DNA from 2 places in the Paenibacillus sp. FSL R10-2796 genome. Region 1 is predicted to be linked to the other one. Evidence: predicted binding sites of a transcription regulator. Region 1 holds the regulator's gene; the other holds the start of a gene.
What was found. The regulator NrdR, encoded in region 1, represses ribonucleotide reductase genes. The targets are predictions, from matches to a motif close to AACACNATATATNGTGTT.
Positions count from the first base shown of each region.

Region 1 (7,786 bases):
GTAATTCAAGAACAAAAAGATGTTTCCCTAAGTGTGGTATTTGTCTCATTTACAGTAAACAAGCACGAGATAACGAGCATATTATTCTTATTCGACGTTGTGTTTTCATATTCCTTGTTATCTAAATAACGAAACCAAGCCAAGTAATGTTGCATATACTTGGTTGATATACCATTAAAATAGTCAAGCCAACGATTTAAACGTCTATGATAGTTATTAACATTTTGAATGTGTTAACCCCTTTAACACGTTGGTTTCCATCCCGCTTGAAGCGGTAATGGGATAAGCCTCAAATATATCAATTATCAACAATAAGTTTTAACAGAGTTTTTGATTACGAAAAGTAGATAATATCCTTGATTTCATACTTTCGTCCAGCAATACCGAGACGCTGTGCTGGCGTTAAGGGGACTTTGTCCTTCGTTTTGTATGGCATACAAAAATTGTAGAAGGTGCGAAGGATCGTAATTGCCATTTGAGCATATTTGGGATTGAAATTGGCGTAGATATAACTTTTTCCGTCGCCTCTGGTGGTCACCAAAGGACGTTCTAAAATGCTGAGACGCCTGCGCGCCATTTGAATAAAGGCATTCGTGGCATGGTCGCTAACTTGCAGTACCATCTGTACGAGTTGCTCAGGTTCATATGCCGACAAATCGGTCAAAGCATCCACTGTAAACCAGCCTTTATCTCTCGTCGGCAACGGATGTGGAAACGAGCGCTTCGCCCACCTGCGGTAGAGATTCCCTTCGACAACGATTTCTTCATCAAAACGGTGGACTTCAAATTTTTCTTTTAAGTACAGATAGGCCAATTGGCTAATGGTATCTGCTGAGACTCCGCTGCTTAGCGCCCATGCCTGTAAATCCGCCTTCCCCTCTTGAAACTCCCGAAAGGCTTGCGCTCTGGTTTTGGTCCGATCCATCTTGCATAGAAAATGATGTGCTTCGCCGATTCGCACTTCCCTTTGAAAAGCGCGGTATAATGCGGTGGAAATCGAAGAATCTTCATCGGTCACAAAACGCCATTCTTTGGCGTTAATCTTCTGTTTGAGCAGCCAAAACTGCGCAAATGTCGTATAGGTGGAATTGACATGAAGTCCGTCAATGTAGGCTTTCCGACGTTCAAACGTTTTGAATTCGTTCACATACTCTTCGGTGGTTTGTAAATCCAGGGATGTAGGGGGCTGCGGAGCAAAGGAAAATCGCAGGCGTGCATTTTTACGTGAAGATTCATCCAGATGATCATCTTTATACAACAAGGTGTCTCTTTCGATGTCGGTTAACGAAATGTCCCAGTCATAGGCTAAATCCGAAGCAAACACGTAGTGGGAATGTACATCTGCGCTTACGACAATATGAGTTTGCATGAGGTTATCTTCGAGGTTATCGTAGCGATACTTGCCATGTCCTTTTTTTCGAACGTTGTTCAAGTGATACAGAATTTTATCAGTGTTGATCCAGATCCTTTTAAAGGTCTTATCCTGCAATGGCTTCGCTTCATGCTTCTCTAGAAATTCTAGACACCGTTTATAGAGCAGTTCCAACTTTGCGTAGTAGGTACTGGAGCCGATTTCTAAAATCTCGCAGGTGCGCTTTACAGGCGTTCTAGCGGTTAAGTTTTTAGCAAACATATACAGCACTTCGTTTCGCTGCTGGTGGTAGTTAAATGATCTCCGTTGATCGGGAAGAACGTTCGTTAACTTCAGACAGGTCTTGCATTGCCACTTCTGCGAGTTACTACTGCTTGTCCCCCGTTTATAAAAGGACTTTGGTTGTTTGAGTGGGGTTAGCGCTGCATTTAAGCATGCTTCGCGATGAAAAACATACGTCTCGTCGATGTTTTGTACGCTGTTTTGGGTCACCAAACGTTTGATTTCTTCTACGGCTGCCCAGTTTGACAAGGTCACGCTGTTACACCCCCACGTCAAATAGCCCGTACGTGGCAGTGGTTCTTCTGCATTACAAACGATTCGCTGGTCTTTTTCTTTGGGATTTCCTTTTAAACGATAACGATAAATCGGTTTTCTTGTTGATTTTCCAATGATGGTTTGCGGCATGCCAAACCACCGACAAAAAGGGTTGGTGCATGTATTGAGTTGAATGGAAAAGGTCTTTCCCTTCCACACAAAAGAAGTGGGATCGTACAGTCTGCGATACTTTTTAGCAAATTGCATGGGCGCTAACTGAGGGTAGTCGCTTTTTCGCTGTTCCAATTCTTCCACACTAGGTAAAGGAACATCCACCAAGTTGTCCCTAAGCGTAGCCAATCGCTTAATTTTCCCCACTTGCGCTCTCCTTTACGGCTTCTTCTGGAAAGAGCTGCTTTGCAATTCGAGTGTTCCGCCGCTTCTTCTGAATCCATGCGATAAAGTCGGGATCATCCAAAATATTCAGTAAAAAGGTATCGACCACCTCGTCTTCACTGAAGCCTGTATATTCGGCATAAAATTTGACGGTGTGTTTGGTTCGATCGGATACCTCCCAGATGGTTTTATTGACCGTTTTTTCTTTCGGTTTAATAAATTTCATTTGCCTTATCCCTCCAAACACTGATATTATGATTTTAATAATATTAAACCGATAATGAAAATAAAACAATAACAATTGACACAGAAATTGACAGCTTTATTGACTTATGAATTGACACAGAAATTGACGTCATTTTTAAATTGTAATGAATTCATTACAATTAAATATCCCTTACCTATTTATTAGCCAATTTTCGAGAAATATTCACTACAAACGTTGATATAACAACAAAAATGGAGTGCCAAAACTGTTGCCAGTTTGCACTCCATTTGCTATGTCATTTCTATGTTTTTCACCTCAAAATGGAACGGGATACTCTCACAAGGGATCGGTCTATTTCTGATCGTAGTACTATAAAATGTCGGACTGGCGGAATGTTGAGATACAACGGACCGAGGTGCTCTTATTTTCTCATTATGGGGCGTTTTCCCAAGCTATCGGACTCCTACGCACTTATTTAGTCTTTTCAAAACAAAATACTGCTACTGGAGAGGAAATAAGTGCGCTACGGTCCGATCACTCGACTAATTTCACTAAATAAAGAAAATAAGAGCTATACAGTCCGCAGGATCATGAATGGGTGATTCGAACGGACATGAGGTTAGTTTCACTAATTAAATCAGTTTCCAAAGAAACCTTTCTGCTGCAAAATGTCTTGCGTATCGTTCCATAATTTATTTTCCATTACCTTATCTCCTCCCGGTTGTACGGGTACAATGGGATTGCCTGTCCCAACGTTAAAATATCCCCCACTGCTCTCTTGATACTTAGGATCGGTCATTAAACGAATAATGATCTCCGCTCCTTTACGAGGATCGCCAATACGAAAGAAATTCAATAAGTGCTTAAGCATCGAAGAAAACCAAAGTTCACGCCCGAGACCTGTAACGTTAAAGCCCGGATTCAATGCATGAACGCGAATTCCCGTTCCCGCCCAGCGGCGTGCAAGCTCACTGGTAAACATAATGTTTAGCAGTTTGGTTTTCCCATAAATCTCAGAAGATCCTCTGGAAGTAAAAGAAGCTGTATTGAGCAAATCTTCTGGCAACTTTAGTACTCCATGCCGGCGTGAAGCTTCCGAAGCAACATTTATAATTTTTGCATTTCCTGCTGCTCTCAAAGAACGTTCTAAGGTTTGCGTCAATAACCATGGTGCAAAATAGTTCACAGCCATCATTTCTGAGAATCCATCGGCAGTTATCCGCTGTTCAAACCCATGAAGCCCTGCGTTATTTATTAACACGTCTATCTTCGGAAAAACACTAGATATTTCTTGTCCTAACCTAGTGACATCCCTCATTGAAGATAAATCTCCGTAGAAAAAACTAATTTCGGCTGCTGGTACGCTCTCCTTTATCATTTTTTCAGTTACTTCCGAACGGGTTTTACTCCTTGCAGTTAGAACAAGATGGGCACCCTGCTTTGCCATTTCAAGTGCAACGAGTTGTCCCAAACCGCTTGTAGCTCCAGTAATTACAATAATCGGCTTTGTCATCATCTACATTCTCCTTTATATCAGGAATTCATCAGGGGCAATTTCATTTTGACAGCGTATTGTCCAAATCATATAATTGATATATATCAACTATATGTTGATGATTGACATATGTCAACTAAATAGATGTATGACAACTTTAAAATACAAGGGTAGGTGGTTAAAACAATGAATACTGAACGTAAAGACACGTTGAGAGGACAATTAGAACTGAAGCTAGGTGGACAAATTAGTGCTCTCATTAGCGCTTCGCATGCCCTAAATGTCAGAACTGCTGCCGCTTTCGATTCATCTATACAGCCTGCTGCTTTCCATATAGTCCGTTGGCTGTACTCTTATGGACCAACAAGCGCCTCTGTGTTGGCAGAATCAACGGCTATGGATCGTAGTTCAGTCAGCCGTCTCATCAAGCAACTCGAAAATTTGGGTTATGTTAGAAGAGAAGACTCTCCTAATGATCGTCGAGCCATCCTTCTTACACTCACTGAACTTGGACGACAAAAAACCTTTGATGCGCTGCAGGATAAGGAATTCATATTTTATGAGCGCATAGCTCAATGGGATAATCAACAGCTTGAAACCTTTATTCAAATGCTTCAGGAGTTTAATGGATTTAATGATAATTAATAAATGGGAACAAAAAAAGAAACAGCATCTTGCTGTTTCTTTAGATATGGATTGTCTGTAATTGGAGCCAGCAATTGTCATTGATGTTCATGTTCGGCATGTTCATTATTGCACTGCTCAACTACCTCAAAAAGAAATAGACCGCCCTCTCGCAAAGGAATGCGGTCTATTTCCTGACTAAACTTCCGAAGCCGCCGCCCTTAAAAGCGGCTATTGCACTGGGAGTCGTGTTTCCGCACGACTCTCTTTGCATTGTACGTTTTATCTACCCAAACTATACCACGATCAAAACCAAATAAAAAGTCACTCTTCCCCAAACAACAAAGAAACGGCATTTCTGCCGTTTCTTTAGGATGGACTCTCAGGGGCTCGAACCCTGGACAAATAGATTAAGAGTCTACTGCTCTACCAACTGAGCTAAGAGTCCATATGATGTTTGGTGGAGCCAAGGGGGATCGAACCCCTGACCTCATCGCTGCCAGCGATGCGCTCTCCCAGCTGAGCTATGGCCCCAAACTGAAATTTCAGATGTATGTAATCATACATTTTTTAATTTTAGTTTGGTCGTAATTGAGTTGTTCCGATAAACTCAAGCGTCGTAGGCGACTTCTATATAATATAAAAAATCGCCCTCTATGTCAACACTTTTTTTTAAAATTCATTTTTCCACTCAAATTCCCCGCTCAAAACTCAGAGGAAACAAACCAGTACAAGCACTCCTAACAGACTCTAGGATTGGCTGTAACGCCCTAACTGGACAAAAACCTATAATCCCTCTAATTCTCCCGTACTCTTGGATAGCAGCCCCTTGAGTTCCTTCATGAACATATTAATATCCTTGAACTGGCGATATACGGACGCAAAACGAACGTAAGCCACTTCATCTACTGGGTAGAGCTGCTCCATCACGAATTCACCAATCTGTTGGCTTTCCACTTCCGCAACGGCGATGCCGCGCAGAGATTTCTCAACCTCGGACACGATCTTTTCTAGACGTTCCACAGAAACCGGCCGTTTCTCACAAGCACGGATGAGACCACGGAGTATTTTATCACGACTGAATTCCTCACGGCTGCCGTCTTTTTTAATTACAATGAGTGGCGTTTCTTCAATCATTTCAAAAGTAGTGAAACGTTTGCTGCAACGCTCACATTCACGCCTACGACGGATTGACTTATTTTCATTCGCTGGTCGCGAGTCCAGCACTTTAGTATTTGTGTGATCACAGTAAGGGCATTTCATAAGCTTCATCACTTCCTAATACATAATGGTTTGGTCCCGGAACGTTATAAATCCGGCTTTTGAACGGCTTTTTTATTATTTCCAGAAATCACCGTTTTTTTCTTGTAATGATAATGGCAAGTCCGGCACATAATACAGTTACCAACAGAGGAGGTGAACAGCAATGAGCCAAAGCAACAACTCCAATAACCTTGTAGCTCCAAATTCCCGCGGTGCCTTGGAACAACTTAAATACGAAGTTGCCCAAGAACTAGGAATCACGCTTTCCCCAGATGGTTACCAAGGCAATAAAACTTCTTATGAAAATGGTTCGATCGGTGGTTACATCACTAAACGTCTTGTAACCCTGGCAGAACAACAACTGGCAGGTCAATACAAATAACCTGACCAACATAAGCTTTTTGAAGAAGTATTAAACGACCTACAGGTCGTTTAATACTTCTTTTTATACATAACACGGTAGAAATTAAAATTCTTTGTAAATGTCCGTGTACTGATCATAGTAATAATTAACGCGCTGTACATAATGCCTGGTTTCACCAATGGGAATATCTTTAATGGTTGCATCTGTCCCATCCCAGACCCCTTCGTCCAACCAGCGTTGAACTTTTCCGGGCCCAGCATTATAGGCTGCGATAATTGCTGTACGTTTACCTTCGAACTGACGGGATAAAGTTGAAAGATACCATGTACCCAGTTCAATATTAGCCGAAGGCTCATGCTTGAGTTCTTCCATAGATACGTTTGGAAGCTTGGCCTTTTCCAGCGCCCACTTCGCGGTATCCGGCATAAGCTGCATCAGCCCTAGTGCGCCTTTTTTGGATTCTCGTCCAGTTTTGAAGTTCGTTTCTACACGAATAATCGCGGTTACAAGAAACGGGTCTATCTCATAAGTGATGCTGTGCTTGCGAATCTCATCTTTAAAATGGATGGGATAAAACCACGACATCCAGTTAGTGCTCAGAAACAATATTGCCGTAAAACCCACAAATAGCAGAAGCAGTACTCTTTTTTTACGTAGCCATTTCATGATAAACCCAGCCTGTCCCAAAAAACAGCAACCTGTTGCTCAGTGTACGCAAGATCGCCACTGTTGTCGATGATGTAGTCCGCTTTATTACGTTTCTGTTCAATATCCATCTGTGCATTCAATCGCGCTTCTGCTTCTTCTAAAGAGAGCCTATTACGTTCCATTAATCGAGCAATTTGCATATCACGGGGAACGTACACTACTACAATCTCATGGAACAGGGTCTCAAGCCCTGATTCAAAAAGAAGCGGAATATCCACAATAATAAGCCGCTTCGGCTCTTCCTGCTCCATGCTGTACATACGGTCTTTGATTTCCTGCCGGATGGCAGGATGCGTCAAATTGTTCAAGGTTTGCAGGGCCACAGGATCTTGAAAGACGATTTCACCTAATTTGGCCCTATTCAGTGTTCCATCCGTAAAAAGGATCTCTTTTCCGAATTGCTTAGCAGCAGCAGCCAACACTTCATGCCCGGGAAGCATAACTTCTCTGGCGATCACATCGGCATCAACCAGCCTCGCTCCCTTGTTCACAAGCAGTGCAGACACTGTGCTTTTTCCGGATGCGATTCCTCCGGTTAAGCCTATAATCATGTACTCACCTCATAATAGCTTCAGTATTCCCATTGCAATTAATAATAACGCTGGTAATGCGGCAGCATGCTTCATCCAGTAGTTCCCGGCAAATCTAAGTCCAGTCTTCATACCCAGCAATAGAAATGTACCACTAAACAAAGCTATTGTAAGTGATGTCCATATCGGATTGAAGCCAAGCAGCGCTGCGCCAAGTCCAGCCCCAAAAGCATCCAGAGAGAGCGCAATCCCCAGTATCATCGCTTCCATCGAAGAGATGCTTCCTGAG
Region 1 covers NZ_CP150178.1:2,348,370-2,356,155, reverse strand. The annotation lists partial or broken gene NST58_RS10480 (IS1595 family transposase) at 50-289, opposite strand; gene NST58_RS10475 (insertion element protein) at 335-2,287, opposite strand; gene NST58_RS10470 (hypothetical protein) at 2,274-2,531, opposite strand; gene NST58_RS10465 (SDR family NAD(P)-dependent oxidoreductase) at 3,151-4,029, opposite strand; gene NST58_RS10460 (MarR family transcriptional regulator) at 4,195-4,653, shown strand; tRNA gene NST58_RS10455 (tRNA-Lys) at 5,008-5,080, opposite strand; tRNA gene NST58_RS10450 (tRNA-Ala) at 5,091-5,166, opposite strand; gene nrdR (transcriptional regulator NrdR) at 5,419-5,895, opposite strand; gene NST58_RS10440 (alpha/beta-type small acid-soluble spore protein) at 6,059-6,277, shown strand; gene NST58_RS10435 (lytic transglycosylase domain-containing protein) at 6,362-6,925, opposite strand; gene coaE (dephospho-CoA kinase) at 6,922-7,518, opposite strand; gene NST58_RS10425 (manganese efflux pump) at 7,528-7,786, opposite strand, start outside.

Region 2 (7,786 bases), 660 kb from region 1:
ACATGTGATTGACGGGGGCTACTCCGCAACTAAGTAATTAGACGGATTAATTTACTTATATAAGCATTTAGTATTGAAGGCTTTGCGGCGTATTCCTGTTCGAATATCCTGTAGGATGAATGGACTGGAGTTGGAAGGCGCACGCAGAGCCTTTTTTAGTTGTTTCTAAACGATAACGGAATTACACAAGTGTGAATGAAATTAAGGCAAATATAACCATGGATATGTTGGAATTTGTAGAAATTTGTATTTTAATATAAATAAAAAAAGAAATTTGTCGATAATAATATAGGTAATAGGTATGAGTTAAAATATATTAGAAAGGATGTTGCAATAAAACGATACAGGAAATAGATGTCATTAACTATTGATTGTAACGATATGGCATCATTTAAACAAGGCAGTTTGTTCCAAACCCAGTTGCCAAAAGTAGAAGTTACTGAAAAGCCTGGGCAGAAATTTTTTGTCTGTTGGAGTTACATACATTACTTTCTATTATTAAAAAATAACTATTAAAACTTGGAGGAATACAATTATGTCATACACAATTAAATACAACAAAAGTGAAAACCACATCGATGTAGTATCTATCGATTTTTCTGCTGAGGATGTTCCAGGATACTTGAAAGATTTTGAGAATATCATGAAGCTTGTTAGTCCTAAATTTACAGGTACAACTGATGTAACTGAATCTGCAAGTGTACTTTCCCCTGAAGTTGCAGCAATGTTGGCTCCAACAGGTGAGATGGCGAAAGCAGCTGGCCAAGCAGGATGGGCTTATGTAACTAAAAACCCAATTTGGAAAATGCAATTGAAACGTATTTTTGGCAGAGATTTTGCTGATGCTTACGATACCTATGAAGAAGCTAGAACAGTACTGAAAAAATTGCAATAATCTAATAAATAGAGTTAGCAAAAAGTGCGGAGAGCTTTCTCCGCACTTTTTGTTTTATCTATATTTAAAATTGAAAATCTTCATCCTTCAGTGGCTCCACATTAAGCGCCCGGACATATCCGTTGCCTTTCTTCGAGAAGAAGTCATGCTGCTTGGTGTGGGTGCTGATCCCGTTCTGAACAATCGGGTTGATCTCTTCCTCGTCAAATAGCGGATCATGGCCCAGATTCATCATCGCTTTATTGGCATTGTATCTTAGAAAAGTCTTAACCTCGTCCACCAATCCGATAGGGGCATAGATCTGCTCGGTATAACGCTCTTCATTCTCATGCAGCAGTCGAAGCAATTCTACCAGCGTATGGTGAAGTTCGCGTTGCTCGTCTTCTGGGAGCCCGTCAAAGATCTCCTGTGCCAGCACGCCGACATATACCCCATGGATGCTCTCATCCCGTAGAATAAGGTCGATGATCTCACCGCTGCAAGTCATTTTGCCCTGCCCAGCCAGATATAGGGGATAGAAGAAACCACTGTAGAACAAGTAGCTCTCGAGCAGCACGGAGGCTGCCATGGCGAGGTACAGGTCTTTTGGTGAGTCTATGTTTTTGTAATATTGTGAGATGGTCTCCGCTTTGAACTGGAGGAAGGGGTTCTCTTCTACCCAGCGGAATACACTGTCGATCTCCTCTGTAGAGGACAAAGTGGTGAAAATACTGCTGTACGATTTGGCGTGAATTTGTTCCATCATACCCATGAAGCCCAGTACGGCTTTACGTTGAAGGCCTTCGACATGCTCCATAATCTGTGGCATTCCGACTCCGCCTTGAATCGTATCCAGCAGTGTCAGACCGCCCAGCACCTTCATATAGGAGTCCTTTTCTTGCTCACTGAGCGTGAGCCAGGACATTTTATCATCGGATAATGGAATTTCATCGTCCGTCCAGAATTGCATAATGTTCTGATTCCAGAACATCAATGAGAAATCGTCGTCGGGACGGTTCCAGTTAACGGCTTGGATAGCGGTCATAATATTGCAATCTCCTTTTCTGCGGCTATAGCCTTCCTTTTAGATCGAGCAGGTGAGGCATTCCTCGACGGACAGCTTTTTGGTCCGTGTGTAATACAGCGACTTCAAGCCTTTATGCGCCGCATACAGGTAGGAGCGGGCCAGTTCTCTGGTGGAAACATCACTGTTAACATGCAGAACTGTCGAGATACCCTGGTCGATATGGGGCTGAATTTCCGCGATCAGATCGATTACCTTGAACTGGTCCATCTGGTAAGCCGATTTATAGAAAAACACATTGTCCGGCCGCAGGTACGGCATCGGATAATAAGTAGTTGAATTAGCATAAGTCCGAGTCTCAATCTGCTCAACAATCGGCATAACGCTTGAAGTGGCGTTTTGGATATAGGAAATGCTGGCCGTTGGCGCAATCGCCAAACGGTAAGCATGGTATAGGCCATTTGTTTTTACCGCATCCCGCAATTGTTCCCAGTCTGCTGGGGATGGGATATAAATATCTCCGAATAACTCTTGTACCCTTGGGGTAGCCGGGCGGTAATCAGTAGTCAGGTAACGCTCGAAATAAGCTCCCGTAGCATAATCAGAAGCCTCAAATCCATGGAAAGATCGGCCCGTTGCGGCAGCGATTTCCATGCTTTTCTCCAGCGAGTGGAAATTCATAGTCATAAAGAAGGTCCGGGCAAAATCGCGGGCCTGCTCGCTTTCATAAGCAATGTTGTTCTTAGCCAGATAGCCGTGCAGATTCATGACGCCAAGACCGACAGAGTGCATTTCCTTGTTTGCTTTGGCTACGCCTGGGGCATTGGAAATACTGGTCATATCGCTAACAGCGGTCAGGGCGATCATGCCCTCATGTACGGATTCACGGATTTTGCCATGTTCCATCACGTTAACAATGTTCAAGGAAGCCAGATTGCAGCTTACATCGCGGCGGATTGTACTCTCCTGTCCGTAGTCGGCAATCTCTGAGGTCTCCTGCAGTTGAAAGATTTCAGTACAAAGGTTGGACATTTTGATCTGTCCGACGTTTTTCAGGGCATGGGCCGCATTGGCATTGCTCTTGTTCATGATATATGGATAGCCAGATTCCAGCTGGATCATGGCAATTTTGGTCAGCATATCCCGTGCGCTCATAGCTTTCTTCTTTTTGACACGTGGATCGGCCAGCAGCTTATCATACATGTCATCCAGATCCATATCGTCGAGATGCGTGCCGTAGGCTTTGTACACACTGTAAGGAGCAAATACATGCAGCGCTTCATTGTCCTTCGCCAGCTTATAGAAGCGGTTTGGAATAATCAGGCCGATGGACAGGGTTTTGAGTCTTGTTTTTTCGTCAGCGTTGATTTTCTTGCTGTCGAGGAATTCCAGAACGTCCCAGCCAAAAATATTGTAATAGGCTGCTCCTGATCCTTTACGTTGACCCATCTGATCTGCATAGGAGAAGCCGTCTTCCATCAGCTTGAGTACAGGTATAATTCCCTTCGCAGCATCCTCAACACCCTTGATAGTTTCACCACGGGAGCGTAGCTTGGATAGGTTAACGGCCACACCGCCACCGATCTTCGACAACTGCATGCAGGTATTCAGCACATAGTTGATGGAATTGAGCGAGTCGTCCATTTCGATTAGGAAGCAGGAGACGAGCTCACCACGCCGGCTCTTACCGGCATTTAAGAAGGTTGGTGTCGCAGGTTGCAGGCGCTGTTCCATCATCGAACGGGCAAGTACCCCCGCAGTATCGGCGTTGCCGCGTCCCAGGTGAAGGGCGACTGCCGCCACACGGTCCGGATAATGCTCCAGATATTGTTTGCGGTCATTGGTTTTTACAGCGTAATCCGTGTAGAATTTCGAAGCTGCCATATAAGATGGAAAACTGAAGTTGTAGGCATGGGTAATCTGGTAGACTTCTTCAATTTCCGCCGTGCTGTACTGTTCATAAAAATTCTCGTAGAAATCCTGTTCAATCATATAATCAACCTTGGCTTTTGTATTCGCAAAAACCAGACTCCGCCGCTCTACATCCCGCATAAATTCGGCTACTGCCTCAAGATCTTTGTCTAGCTGAAAGAAGCCACTTTCGTCTCTCTTCATCAACATGTTGTTTAATTCAATATGCCGCAACCCGGCTCACCTCCTGTTTAATCCGTTCTACATCGCCAAATGTACCCGATAACTCAAATTTACCGATAACGGGCACGTTATACCGATCTGCAATCAAGTCCGCGCTGTGCGCGAACAGCTCGCCCCAGTTCTTATTGCCGCTGGCGGCGATGCCCTTAAGATTGGCATTATTGTTCTTTAAGAAAGTAGACACCTTTTCTGGAATCTGTCCAAAGCCGGTGGTATATGTAATAAGCACATAGGGCTCATCAATCGTCATATGCTCCTCAATCTGCACAGCCGGCAACTTAAGTTTGCTGATGAAGCGTCTGACATTTCCTGTTTTTGAATCATACGCGACTAGCATGGTGTCTGTCCCCCTGTAAATATTAAAAACTATTGAAAATAGTATGAAAACTGAATGGATAAGCTATAAATTCTGAAAAATCGTATCTATACTATATTTAGTGTGCGTTGTTTATTTTAATTACTATATGTTGAAAAGTCAATATGGGAACAGCAGTCTTAATAGCTGGGAAAGTGTCTCGTAAGCGGTTTTTTGGTAGACTTTTAGGGCAGAAAGACCGGAGTATTAGCATTTTGCTAGTTTAAAAATAAAAATAAAAAAATTGCAGGAATAAGGGTGATACTTAGGGATGCTGCTGAGGGTGATGGCGAGCCAATAAATCTGTAAGGAACAGAGCCTGCTCCTTGCAGATTTATTGGCTTTATTTTTGCGAAGTGGGATTATTCTTAATAATCTCTTGATCTCAAGAACGGTTGTTCACTCCGAGGCTTCGGTCAGATGGTGAATCTGCTTTAAGTTGCTGCATGTATTCCCTGGGGGAAATTCCGGTTACCTTTTTGAAAACTTTACTGAAATAGAAGGCACTCTCATATCCCAGCTTCTGTGAGATTTCGTAGATGCGACCTTCCCCACGTGCCATCATTTCTTTGGCTGTCGTGATTTTGATCTCCGTGATATATTCCACATAGTTGACCTTGGCAACCTTGGAGAAAAGGTGGCTCAGATAGTTGGGACTGAAATTGAAGACATCAGCCACTTGATTGAGCGAGAGCTTAGTTCCGAGATTTCGTTTAATATACTCTTGGACATTTTTGACGAGCTGCTCCTTGTAGCTTTGTCTGCGGGTAGAGAGGATGTCTGAGCAACCGTCCCGGAACTGGATCAGCCAGCCAGCGATCTCTTCAATCGTATGCATCTGGTAGATAGCCCGGTAGCCCTCCGGTTCATTTTCGAAAATTTGTTCCACAATGTTCTCACCGTCTGCGAGCAGTGAAGTGGCCATGTACAGAATGTTGCAGGCGGCATCAGTGGCGGGAACCAGCAGGTCGGCCCGGCCGTCGAAGATTTCGATCATTTTGGAGATAATGGCGTATAAAGCTTGGGTATCCATTTCTTCAAAAGCACGGCGGATCTCTGTACGCAATTCGGAGAAATCAAACAACAGATGATCCTGCTCCAGCGACTCTCCTTCGGCAAAAAACACAAACGACTGTGCTTTAACCGCAGCAGGAAGCGCTTTTCGCGCAGCGAGGTAGCTTTCCCGCAGCAAATAAGGATCCTCGACCGCAAAGCCGATCGCGCCGATGATCCTTACATTGAAGTAGTTATGGAGTATGGAGGCCATATGGGTCAATAGCATTTCAATCTCAGGCATCCATTGCCGTGAATCCGTCCCGTTGACGGGCAGGGTTACAGCAAAATTGCGCAAGTCCAGACTGCTCACATAACAAGGTCTTATGGAAGTAAGCGTATCTTTAGCCATTTGGACGGTACTTGAGCACAGAGCAACCATTTTATCGCCGCGGGGCGGGACACTGTCTGGCCCCAAAATACGGCAAGTGCAGACTAGATAAGCAGGTTCCTTGAGCTCAAGGTTTAAATCATCTCTCTGCAAAAGGTACTGGTTTTTATTTGCGAATAAGTTATTGAACAGGCGGATGAAAAATTTATCGCGTTGAGCTTGTAGATTGCCTCTATGAGTAAGCATGGGATAGCTGTCTAGGGTTTGAAAAGCCTCCAACTGGGAAATTGCTTTCCGAATGGAGGCATCAAGTGCCTCTGGTGTCAGTTCTAGCTTCACTAGATAATCTGTGGCCTGCACTTCAATCGCTCCACGCGCGTATTCGAATTCCTCGTAGCTTGTTAAGATGATGAACAGCGGAAGCCGGCCGTGTTTTTTGCGTACCGCATTGGCAACTTCTAAGCCGCTTTTAATTGGCATTTTTATATCGCTGATTACGATGTCAGGACGTAGGGTGTCAATCATTTCTTCCTCTTGAGCCCCGTTGTGTGCAATGCCGACAATTTCTATATTATATTGCTCCCACTTCAGCATGGACTGCAAGCCGATGCAGACCAGCGCCTCGTCATCAGCAATTAACAACTTGATCAATTCCATCACATCCTTGCTTGATATGCTACTCTATTCCTTTTGCAGGAACGGCAGAAGAATCTTCATCCGGGTATATTGGCCCGACTCACTCTCAATCGAAAGACCGTAATTATCCCCAAATGCCAGGCGCAAACGTTCATTTACGCTGCGGAGTCCAATATTCTCGGGCATTTCTTTGCTTCCATCACCTGGATTCGACAGAATCGTGGAGATTTCTTCTTCCTTCATCCCTACACCATTGTCTTCAATCGTAACTAGAATATCGGCGAATCCACTTTTGGTCACCTTAATGAGAATTTCTCCTCTGCCTTTGGGCTCGATGCCATGGAAGATGGCGTTCTCGACCAGGGGCTGGAGCGTGAATCGTGGAATTAGGCCGGTTAGCAGTTCCTCGTTGTCAATCTCCTTTACCATAGAGACCGTACTGCCATAGCGGTATTTCTGAATTAGAAAATAATCATCCAGCAGGCTCAGCTCATCTTTCAACGGCATTAGTCTACGGTTGTCTTTGGCGATGCTGCGCAGCAGTCTGGATAGTGAAGTGGTCATTTCCGCGATGCCGGTAGCATTCTGAATTGTAGCCATCCATTTGATCGAATTCAGTGTGTTGTACAGGAAATGGGGATTGATCTGACTCTGCAGCATCCGGTATTCCAGCTCCTGCTTCTGTTTCTCGTCAGCGAGCCGGCTGTCCATAAGCGCTACGATATCTTGGGACAGGCGGTTAATGCCCCGGCCGACATCGCCAAGCTCGCTGTTCCATTCGATATTGCGGTCCAGCAGGAAATTGCCCTGGGCGATCTTATCAATCCGCTTCTTCAGTTTTTCCACCGGAAGACTGATGGTACGGGTCAGATACAGCGTAATGATAGCGCTTAAGACAATAACCAGGAGACAGACGCCGAGCATAACCAGAATCCATATATTTGTCTTGGGAGCGAACAGGTCATTGGATAAAGTCTGTGACAGAATGACTCCGCTGCGTACGGGATAAGATACCACGATATGGCTCTCTTTCTCGTCCTCGAGCTTGACCATGGATAGCTCAGTTTGCGGACCGACAGGTTTATCATTGGTATAGGCCACCGGTTCATACGGCTCTGCAATGGCGATGACCTGGTCGCCGATGAGCTGATAATGATGATTGCCGAGCGTCAGCAGCAGCCGGGAATTCTTCGGCAGGGAGTACCCTTTCAGCTTGTCGGTAATAACAGTGGTATTCGCTAACAGGTACACTGTTCCAACGCGGGAAGCTCCTTTGCCGTAAATAGGAAAAACAAAAGGAATTCCGTTCGTGTTGGAGAGCGGGTCCTTGATCACCCGGTCCCATTTCTCCTCGGCATC
Region 2 covers NZ_CP150178.1:1,687,661-1,695,446, forward strand. The annotation lists gene NST58_RS07795 (SDR family NAD(P)-dependent oxidoreductase) at 1-37, shown strand, start outside; gene NST58_RS07800 (hypothetical protein) at 536-895, shown strand; gene nrdF (class 1b ribonucleoside-diphosphate reductase subunit beta) at 960-1,919, opposite strand; gene nrdE (class 1b ribonucleoside-diphosphate reductase subunit alpha) at 1,959-4,043, opposite strand; gene nrdI (class Ib ribonucleoside-diphosphate reductase assembly flavoprotein NrdI) at 4,030-4,389, opposite strand; gene NST58_RS07820 (helix-turn-helix domain-containing protein) at 4,793-6,442, opposite strand; gene NST58_RS07825 (sensor histidine kinase) at 6,473-7,786, opposite strand, start outside.
Region 2: nrdI (class Ib ribonucleoside-diphosphate reductase assembly flavoprotein NrdI) is a predicted target of NrdR. The motif match lies at 4,477-4,494, and genes of this name have one in related genera.